DNA from 3 places in the Enterobacter sp. UPMP2061 genome. Region 2 is predicted to be linked to each of the others. Evidence: predicted binding sites of a transcription regulator. Region 2 holds the regulator's gene; each other region holds the start of a gene.
What was found. The regulator PurR, encoded in region 2, represses purine synthesis genes. The targets are predictions, from matches to a motif close to CANGCAAACGTTTGCNTG.

Region 1 (3,279 bases), on a different contig from region 2:
GAGAGAAAACTCTGATGAAAAACTGGAAAACAAGTGCAGAAGCAATCCTGACCACTGGCCCTGTCGTGCCGGTTATTGTGGTAAACAAACTGGAGCACGCTGTCCCAATGGCGAAGGCGCTGGTTGCGGGTGGCGTTCGTGTTCTGGAAGTGACCCTGCGTACGGCCTGTGCGATGGATGCGATCCGCGCTATCGCCAAAGAAGTGCCGGAAGCGATCATCGGTGCAGGTACGGTTCTGAATGCGCAGCAGCTGGCGGAAGTGACCGAAGCGGGCGCACAGTTTGCCATCAGCCCGGGGCTGACTGAGCCGCTACTGAAAGCCGCAACCGAAGGTTCTATTCCGCTGATCCCGGGTATCAGCACCGTTTCTGAACTGATGCTGGGCATGGACTACGGCCTGAAAGAGTTCAAATTCTTCCCGGCTGAAGCGAACGGCGGCACCAAAGCGTTGCAGGCCATTGCGGGCCCATTCTCCCAGGTGCGTTTCTGCCCAACGGGCGGCATCTCTCCGGCCAACTACCGTGACTATCTGGCGCTGAAAAGCGTGCTGTGCATCGGCGGCTCCTGGCTGGTTCCGGCGGATGCGCTGGAAGCAGGCGACTGGGATCGCATCACTAAACTGGCTCGCGAAGCGGTAGAAGGCGCGAAACAGTAAGTTTGTTTGCCGGGTGTCGGCTGCGCCTAACCCGGCCAGCCAGACAGTTAAAACGGGCCTTTCGGCCCGTTTTTTTATCCTGCTACGCTGACGTTCGCAGCCGCTCTTTTTGCTCTCGCGACGGCTTCGTCCACATTTTCCCCGGTCGCTAATGCCACGCCCAGACGACGGCTTCCGTCGATCTCCGGTTTGCCGAACAGCCGGACCTGCAAGCCTGCGCCAACCGCACCTTCGACGTTATCAAAGGTGACATTCTGGCTGGTCAGCTGCGGCAGGATCACCGCCGAGGCTGCCGGGCCGTACTGACGGATGCCGCCAACCGGCAGACCGAGGAAAGCGCGTACATGCAGCGCGAACTCAGAGAGATCCTGTGAAATCAGCGTAACCATCCCGGTATCGTGCGGACGAGGGGAGACTTCGCTGAAGATCATCTCGTCGCCGCAAACAAACAATTCCACGCCGAACAGGCCGTAGCCGCCCAGCGCCAGCACCGTCTTGCGGGCGATCTCCTGTGCGCGTGCCAGCGCCAGCGCGCTCATCTGCTGCGGCTGCCAGGATTCGCGATAATCGCCGTCTTCCTGCCGATGACCAATCGGGTCGCAGAAATAAACGCCATCCACGGCGCTGACGGTGAGCAGGGTAATTTCAAAATCAAACTTCACCACGCCTTCCACGATGACGCGCCCGGCCCCGGCTCGGCCTCCCTGCTGGGCATAGTCCCAGGCGTTGTCCAGCGTGCTGCTGTCGCGGATAAAGCTCTGCCCTTTGCCGGAGGAGCTCATTACCGGCTTAATGATGCACGGGTAGCCAATCTCCTCTACGGCCTGGAGAAACGCAGCTTTATCCCCGGCAAAACGGTAGCTGGAGGTCGGGAGCTGTAATTCTTCTGCCGCCAGGCGACGAATGCCTTCCCGGTTCATGGTCAGTTTTGCCGCAGTGGCGCAGGGCACCACGCGCTGGCCTTCCTGTTCAAGGGCAATCAACATCTCAGTGGCAATGGCCTCAATTTCAGGTACCACGAAATCCGGTTTTTCGTCGGCAATTAACCCCCGCAGCGCATTACCGTCAAGCATATCGATGACGTGCGAGCGATGCGCGACGTGCATGGCGGGCGCATTCGCGTAACGGTCCACCGCAATCACTTCCACACCTAAACGCTGGCATTCAATGGCCACTTCTTTACCCAGTTCACCCGATCCCAACAGCATGACGCGCGTCGCGGCGGGACGCAGCGCGGTTCCTAAACGAGTCATAAAAATCCCCCTGAAAAAGATGCGGGCAGTATAAACGAAAACGTTTGCGTCTGTCTTGTATGGGGATAACCGGACAGCAGGGAAATTTGCGCTTCTTTAGTACTGACAGACATTTCCTGACACCCGCTCGCTTAGGCTGTGAAGGTTACGCACTGTTACGTGAGGAAAAATATGTCAGGCTGGATGAATCAACTGCAATCCCTGTTGGGACAAAAAGGCTCGTCGTCCGGCGAGCAGGGTCTGAGCAAGCTGCTGGTGCCGGGTGCGCTCGGCGGGCTGGCCGGTTTGCTGGTTGCCAATAAATCATCGCGGAAACTGCTTACCAAATATGGTACCGGCGCGCTGCTGGCGGGCGGAGGGGCTATTGCAGGCTCCGTCTTATGGAACAAATACAAAGACAAGGTGCGCAGCGCGCATCAGGATGAACCGCAGTACGGGAAGCAGGTATCGCCGTTAGATTTACGCACCGAGCGGTTGATCCTCGCCCTGGTCTTTGCGGCCAAGAGCGACGGGCATATTGATGCCAGTGAACGTGCCGCAATTGAACAGCAGATGCGGGAAGCGGGCGTTGAGGAACAGGGCAGGGCGCTGGTGGCGCAGGCCATCGAACAGCCGCTTGATCCGCAGCGTCTGGCGCAAAGCGTGAAAAACGAAGAAGAGGCGCTGGAACTCTATTTTCTGAGCTGTGCCGCCATCGATATCGATCACTTTATGGAGCGCAGCTACCTGAACGCCCTGGGCGATGCGCTGAAGATCCCACAGGACGTTCGTGAGGGAATTGAGCAGGATATTCAGCAGCAGAAGCAGACCCTCGTGGGCTAGAAGGCCATGTTTCGCTTGCATCATACGCGTGTTTTGCCAACCTTATAGGATGTAAAACGAAAAAGTAAGAATGCCATGCCTCCAAAAGCCCGACGTACTCCTTATGCGATCACCACGCATGGCGATACGCGTATCGATAACTACTACTGGCTGCGGGACGATTCTCGTTCCCGGCCAGAGGTGCTGGACTATCTGCACGAGGAAAACGACTATGGCCGCCAGGTCATGGCCAGCCAGCAGGCGCTTCAGGATCAACTTCTGAAGGAAATGGTGCAGCGTATCCCCCAGCGTGATGTCTCTGCCCCGTGGTGCAAAAACGGTTATCGCTATCGCCATATTTATGAGCCGGGAAACGAATATCCCATCTACCAGCGCCAGTCTGTGCTGAGCGCCGAGTGGGATGAATGGGAGATCCTGCTGGATGCCAACAAACGTGCGGCCCACAGTGAGTTTTATACGCTGGGCGGCATGTCCATTTCCCCCGATAACGCCATTATGGCGCTGGCTGAGGATTACCTCTCCCGCCGCCAGTACGGTTTGCGTTTCCG
Region 2 (3,279 bases):
CCGACCAGCGGCATAATAGTGGCGAATATGCGGTTAGTGCGCGAGGCGGGGTAGTAATCGGTCACCAGCGCCTGCCAGGTCACCGCTGCGGCGCAGACACCGACCGCCTGAATAAAGCGCAGCGCCAGCAGCCAGGCGGCATCGCGGACCCACAGCATGCCCAGACAGCCTACGGCAAAAATCGCCAGACCCAACAACAGGACGGGCTTACGGCCGAAACGATCCGAGAGCGGCCCCCACAGCAATTGCGCAAAAGCAAAGCCGGCGAGGAACAAACTTAAACTGGCGCTGATGGCGGCGGCAGGGGTTTGCAAATCTTCCTGCATCGCGGCGAACGCGGGCAGATACATATCGGTCGCCAAAAAGCCCAGCACGCTTAAGCCGCCGAGCCAGACTAAAAATCCTTTCCTGGGTTGCACTGTTTTTTCTCCTGAGGAGGCAGGTGTACGTTGGCGCAGAGTGTAGGGAGTGTAAAGCGGCTTGTGAAACGCTAATATTTGGCGGGTGCATTCAAAAATTTTGCAGGCTAAATATGTGGTCAGATTATTCCCTTGAAGTGGTTGATGCCGTGGCGCGTAACGGCAGCTTTACCGGTGCCGCCCAGGAGCTGCATCGCGTTCCCTCGGCTATCAGCTATACGGTGCGCCAGCTGGAAGCGTGGCTGGCGGTGCCGCTGTTCGAGCGGCGTCATCGCGACGTGGAGCTCACGCCTGCCGGAGCGTGGTTTTTGAAGGAAGGGCGGTCTGTTATCAAAAAAATGCAGATCACCCGTGAGCAGTGCCAGCAGATCGCCAACGGCTGGCGCGGGCATCTCGCTATCGCGGTGGATAACATCGTTAAGCCGGAGCGGACCCGGCAGATGATCGTCGATTTCTATCGTCATTTTTCCGACGTCGAACTGCGTGTTTCGCAGGAAGTGTTCAACGGCGTCTGGGATGCGCTGGCGGACGGCAGGGCGGAGATGGCGATTGGTGCAACCCAGGCGATCCCGGTTGGGGGGCGCTACGCGTTTCGCGACATGGGCATGCTGAGCTGGACCTGCGTGGTCGCGCGCGATCACCCGCTGGCGGCGCTGGAAGGTCCGCTGAGCGATGACACCTTACGCAACTGGCCCTCGCTGGTGCTGGAAGATACCTCCCGCTCGCTGCCCAAGCGCATTACCTGGCTGCTGGATAATCAGCGCCGCGTGGTCGCACCGGACTGGGAGTCGTCAGCCACCTGTCTGAGCGCGGGGCTGTGCGTTGGCATGGTGCCGGTGCATTTTGCGCGCCCGCGCATCGACGCGGGAGAGTGGGTGGCCTTGACGCTGGAAAACCCCTTCCCGGATGCCGCGTGCTGTCTGACGTGGCAGCAAAACGACGTCTCGCCCGCCATGGCCTGGCTGCTGGATTATCTGGGCGACAGCGAAACGCTGAACCGGGAGTGGTTGCGGGAACCAGCATAGCTGGCCCCGTAATGAGATTAACGACGGTAGTCGCGGAACGGACCGTCCGCAACGGAACGGCGTTCAATCAGGCGCGGGTGAACTTCAATGGACTGGGACTGTTCACGCTTGTTGACGATCCTGTCCAGCAGCATGTTGAAGGCCGTTTCACCCAGCGAATCTTTCGGCTGGTGAATGGTGGTCAGCGCCGGGGTAAAGAAGCGGGCGTTGCGCACGTTGTCATAGCCGATCACCGAGATATCCTGCGGGACGCGCAGGCCGAGTTCATCCGCCGCGCAGAGCGCGCCCATCGCCATGATGTCGCCGCCGCAGAACACCGCGGTAGGGCGATGCGGCTGGGAGACGATCTGCTGCATGGCGCGATAGCCCGACTCCGGCTCGAAGTCGCCCTGAACAATCCAGTTTTCCGGCACGGTGATCAGCGCCTCTTCCATCGCTTTCATGAAACCGGCCAGACGGCCAGCTCCGGTGTTACGCTCCAGCGGACCCGGGATCACGCCAATTTCACGATGACCGCGTTCTACCAGATAACGCCCCGCCATGTAGCCGCCTTCAAAGGCGTTATCAATAACGGAGTCGGTAAAGTCTGCGCGCGCTTCGCCCCAGTCCATGACCACCATCGGAATGTGGCGATACTCTTCCAGCATAGAAAGGACCGACTCGGGGTATTCAGAACACATTACCAGCAGGCCGTCGACGCGCTTTTGCGCCATCATTGACAGGTAAGCGCGCTGTTTTTCAATGTTGTTCCACGCGTTGCCCAGAATCAGGGTATAGCCTTTCTGGAAGCAGTTTTTTTCAACGGCTTCGATGATTTCAGCAAAGTAGGCCGCTTCACTGCTGGTGGCCAGCAGACCAATCGATTTGGTGTGATTAACCTTCAAGCTGCGGGCGACCGCACTTGGCGAGTAGTGCAGCTCTTTGATTGCCGCCCAGACGGCATTACGCGTCTCTTCAGCGACGAAACGCGTTTTGTTAATAACATGTGATACGGTTGTAGTGGAAACGTTTGCGCGTTTTGCTACGTCTTTAATTGTTGCCATTAAATGTCACTCCAGACCATATCCTAAGCTCCTGAAAAAATTGAAGGTAAACGTTTGCCTTCTCTCACCCTTATCACGCAAACATGAGTTGCGACACGCCGGGAAAACGACACAGGACGTCAGGAGGGGGTCAGTGGCCGGTACGCTAATAAATTTAGCGTGGAATTTTGTCCTATCTTGATGAAAAGGGGAAGAGGTAAAGTGGATATCCGCTTAAATCCTGGAAGATTTTTGACCTGAACTGTGTAAAAATGAGCAAGCTCACTTTTCGTAGGGTGAATAAAAGGAGAAAAATTGATGAGTACCGATCTGAAGTTTTCGCTGTTTACCACCATTGTTGTTCTTGCCCTGATTGTTGCGGGTGGTTTAACCGCTGCGCTGCACTGATTCAGGAGGGGGGAGAACCTTCTCCCTCTCTTGCCGCTATTGTTACCTCTCCGGCAAAAATCTTTTGCCAAAATGTTAACTTCTCATTTTTTGTGATTGATGTCATGCTTTTGACTTCTTAGTTCTGTGCCGGGTTATGGCACGGTATCCGGAGTCTCTTCATGAAAATCAATTTTCCCCTGCTGGCCCTGGCGATTGGCGCCTTTGGGATTGGCACCACTGAATTCTCCCCGATGGGGTTATTGCCTGTTATCGCCCGGGGTGTGGACGTCTCAATTCCTGCGGCCGGTATGTTAATTAGCGCCTACGCGATTGGCGTGATGGTGGGCGCGCCGCTGATGACGCTGCTGCTTTCCCACCGCGCTCGCCGCAATGCGCTGATTTTCCTGATGGCGATTTTCACTC
Region 3 (3,279 bases), on a different contig from region 2:
GCTTTGCCCGCCGCTTTGCGAGTCTGCACGTCGCGGGTCATCTTCGGCGTTTTGCCGAGCAGCACGTCCAGCGGCAGATCGATCGGCTGGTTGTCAAAGTGGGTGTCGCTTAAGGAAAGGTGCTGCTCTTCGGTCGCTTCACCGATGACCGCATACGGCGCGCGCTCGCGGCGGCACAGCTCGTCAAACAGCGGCAGCTGATCGGCGGCAACCGCCAGCACGTAGCGCTCCTGGGATTCGTTACACCAGATTTCCAGCGGGCTCATGCCCGGCTCATCGCTCAGGATATCGCGCAGGTTGAAGCGTCCGCCGCGACCGCCGTCGCTCACCAGCTCAGGCATGGCGTTAGAGAGTCCACCCGCGCCCACGTCGTGGATGAACAGAATCGGGTTGGCATCGCCGAGCTGCCAGCAGCGGTCGATCACTTCCTGACAACGGCGCTCCATTTCCGGATTGTCGCGCTGCACGGACGCGAAGTCGAGATCCGCATCAGACTGACCGGAAGCCATAGACGAGGCTGCCCCGCCGCCCAGACCGATGTTCATTGCCGGGCCGCCGAGTACAATCAGCTTCGCGCCGACGACGATCTCGCCTTTCTGCACGTGATCGGCGCGAATGTTGCCGATCCCGCCCGCCAGCATGATCGGTTTGTGGTAGCCGCGCAGCTCTTCGCCGTTGTGGCTGTCCACTTTCTCTTCGTAGGTACGGAAGTAACCGTTCAGCGCCGGACGACCAAATTCGTTGTTGAACGCCGCGCCGCCCAGCGGGCCTTCGGTCATGATATCCAGCGCGGTGACAATGCGCTCTGGCTTGCCGAAGTCTTCTTCCCACGGCTGCTCAAAGCCCGGAATACGCAGGTTGGAAACGGAGAAACCGACCAGACCCGCTTTTGGTTTCGCGCCGCGACCGGTCGCACCTTCGTCACGGATTTCACCGCCGGAGCCGGTCGCCGCCCCCGGCCACGGAGAAATGGCCGTCGGGTGGTTGTGGGTTTCCACTTTCATCAGGATATGCGCAGGCTCCTGGTGGAAGTCATAGCGCCCTGCTTCACGGTCGGCGAAGAAGCGGCCCACCTCGGAACCTTCCATCACCGCGGCGTTGTCTTTATAAGCAGACAGCACATGATCAGGGGTTTGCTCCATGGTGTTTTTGATCATTTTGAACAGCGACTTCGGCTGCTGTTCGCCGTCGATAATCCAGTCGGCGTTGAAAATCTTGTGGCGGCAGTGCTCGGAGTTGGCCTGCGCGAACATATACAGTTCGATGTCGTTCGGGTTGCGATTCAGCTTAACGAATGCATCCTGAAGGTAGTCGATTTCATCTTCTGCGAGCGCCAGACCAAGACGCAGGTTTGCGTCGATCAACGCCTGACGCCCCTGCCCAAGCAGATCCACGCTCTGTACTGGCGCAGGCTGATGGTGGGAGAACAGTTTCTGCGCATCATCCAGAGAATCAAACACGCTCTCCATCATGCGGTCGTGCAGCTCTGCGGCAACCACCTGCCACTGCGCGTCGCTCAGGGTTGACGCTTCCACATAGTACGCCACACCGCGCTCCAGACGGTTAATCTGGCTCAGGCCGCAGTTGTGAGCGATGTCGGTGGCTTTGGAAGACCAGGGGGAGATGGTGCCAGGGCGTGGCGTGGCGAGGATTAATTTGCCGGTCGGCGTATGGCTGCTCAGGCTTGGGCCATATTTAAGCAGGCGTTCCAGCTGTACGCGCTCCTCTGCATTCAGGGGGGCGTTCAGGTCAGCAAAATGGACATACTCAGCGTAAATATTGCTTACCGGAAGGTCGGCCGCCTGAAAACGTGCCAGCAGTTTGTTAATACGGAAGGCAGACAGTGCAGGCGAACCACGCAGAATTTCCATCATAAGTCTCTCGTCTTCGAAGCGCCGGGGCGCTTACAGTGTGCGCAAGGGGGGAAAACGGGCGTCATTATAGAGAATCCTGAGCGCCGACGAAACCGTTTGCGTCGAAATAAAATCATCCTTTATGTTTAACAATAGATGTGACCTGTCTCTCTAATTGGTTGCCAACTGGCGCTACTTTGCGCAAAATGCCGCTCAATCAATGGCAAACTCTACTCTTAACATGACTACAGCACACTGAGGCAACCGGCGTCGCAGAGAATTAACTAATTGAAAAAATTAAAGATTAATTATCTGCTCATCGGCATTGTTACGTTGCTGCTGGCAGTGGCCCTCTGGCCGTCTATTCCCTGGTTCGGCAAGGCCGAAAACCGTATCGCCGCCATTCAGGAGCGGGGGGAGTTGCGCGTCAGTACCCTCTCCTCCCCGCTTATTTACGACGATATCAACGGTAAAACTATCGGTCTTGATTACGAACTGGCACAGCTGTTTGCGGACTATCTGGGCGTGAAGCTGAAAGTTACCGTGCGGCAGAACATCAACCAGCTGTTTGATGATTTGGACCATGACCGTGCCGATATTCTCGCCGCAGGTCTGGTGTACAACAGCGAACGCAGCAAAAACTATCAGCCGGGCCCGACCTATTACTCCGTGTCGCAGCAGGTGGTTTATCGTGTGGGTAGCCTGCGCCCGCGCTCACTGGCCGACATCACCGACCAGCAATTGACCATTGCGCCAGGCCATGTGGTGATTGACGATCTGCGGGCGTTGAAAGAGAAAAAATACCCGAACCTCAGCTGGACGGTCGATCCTAAACTCGGCACGACCGAATTACTGGAGCAGGTAAAAGATAAAAAGCTGGCCTATACCATTGCTGATTCGGTGGCGATCAGCCTTTTCCAGCGCGTTCATCCTGAAATTGCCGTGGCGCTGGATGTGACCGACGAACAGCCGGTGACCTGGTTTACCCAGCTGGACGACGATCAAACCGTCTCTGCGGCTATGCTCGATTTCTTTAATTCCATCAATGAAGACGGCACCCTGGCGCGCCTGGAAGAGAAATATCTCGGTCACGGAGACGATTTTGATTACGTTGACACCCGCACCTTCCTGCGCGCGGTGGACAGCGTGCTGCCGGATCTGCAACCGCTGTTTGAGAAGTACGCCCAGGAGATTGACTGGAAGCTGCTGGCGGCGATTTCCTACCAGGAATCGCACTGGGATGCTCAGGCCACCTCCCCCACGGGCGTGCGCGGGTTGATGATGCTGACCAAAAATACCGCCCAGAGCCTCGGCATCAGCGACCGGACCGATGCGGAACAGAGCATCAGCGGCGGCGCGCAGTATTTACAGGATATGATGGCGAAAGTGCCGGAGACGGTCCCGGAAGGGGAGCGGATCTGGTTTG

Region 1: a site for PurR is predicted at 1,943-1,960, ahead of purT (formate-dependent phosphoribosylglycinamide formyltransferase). Genes of this name have one in related genera too.
Region 3: a site for PurR is predicted at 1,960-1,977, ahead of purL (phosphoribosylformylglycinamidine synthase). Genes of this name have one in related genera too.

Annotation. Positions count from the first base shown of each region.
Region 1 covers NZ_JBSKJP010000009.1:44,222-47,500, forward strand. The annotation lists gene kdgA (bifunctional 4-hydroxy-2-oxoglutarate aldolase/2-dehydro-3-deoxy-phosphogluconate aldolase) at 15-656, shown strand; gene purT (formate-dependent phosphoribosylglycinamide formyltransferase) at 731-1,909, opposite strand; gene ACWKXX_RS16540 (tellurite resistance TerB family protein) at 2,081-2,731, shown strand; gene ptrB (oligopeptidase B) at 2,807-3,279, shown strand, end outside.
Region 2 covers NZ_JBSKJP010000001.1:1,056,096-1,059,374, forward strand. The annotation lists gene punC (purine nucleoside transporter PunC) at 1-419, opposite strand, end outside; gene punR (DNA-binding transcriptional activator PunR) at 533-1,444, shown strand; gene purR (HTH-type transcriptional repressor PurR) at 1,462-2,487, opposite strand; gene cydH (cytochrome bd-I oxidase subunit CydH) at 2,785-2,874, shown strand; gene ACWKXX_RS05170 (MFS transporter) at 3,036-3,279, shown strand, end outside.
Region 3 covers NZ_JBSKJP010000002.1:29,362-32,640, reverse strand. The annotation lists gene purL (phosphoribosylformylglycinamidine synthase) at 1-1,874, opposite strand, end outside; gene mltF (membrane-bound lytic murein transglycosylase MltF) at 2,142-3,279, shown strand, end outside.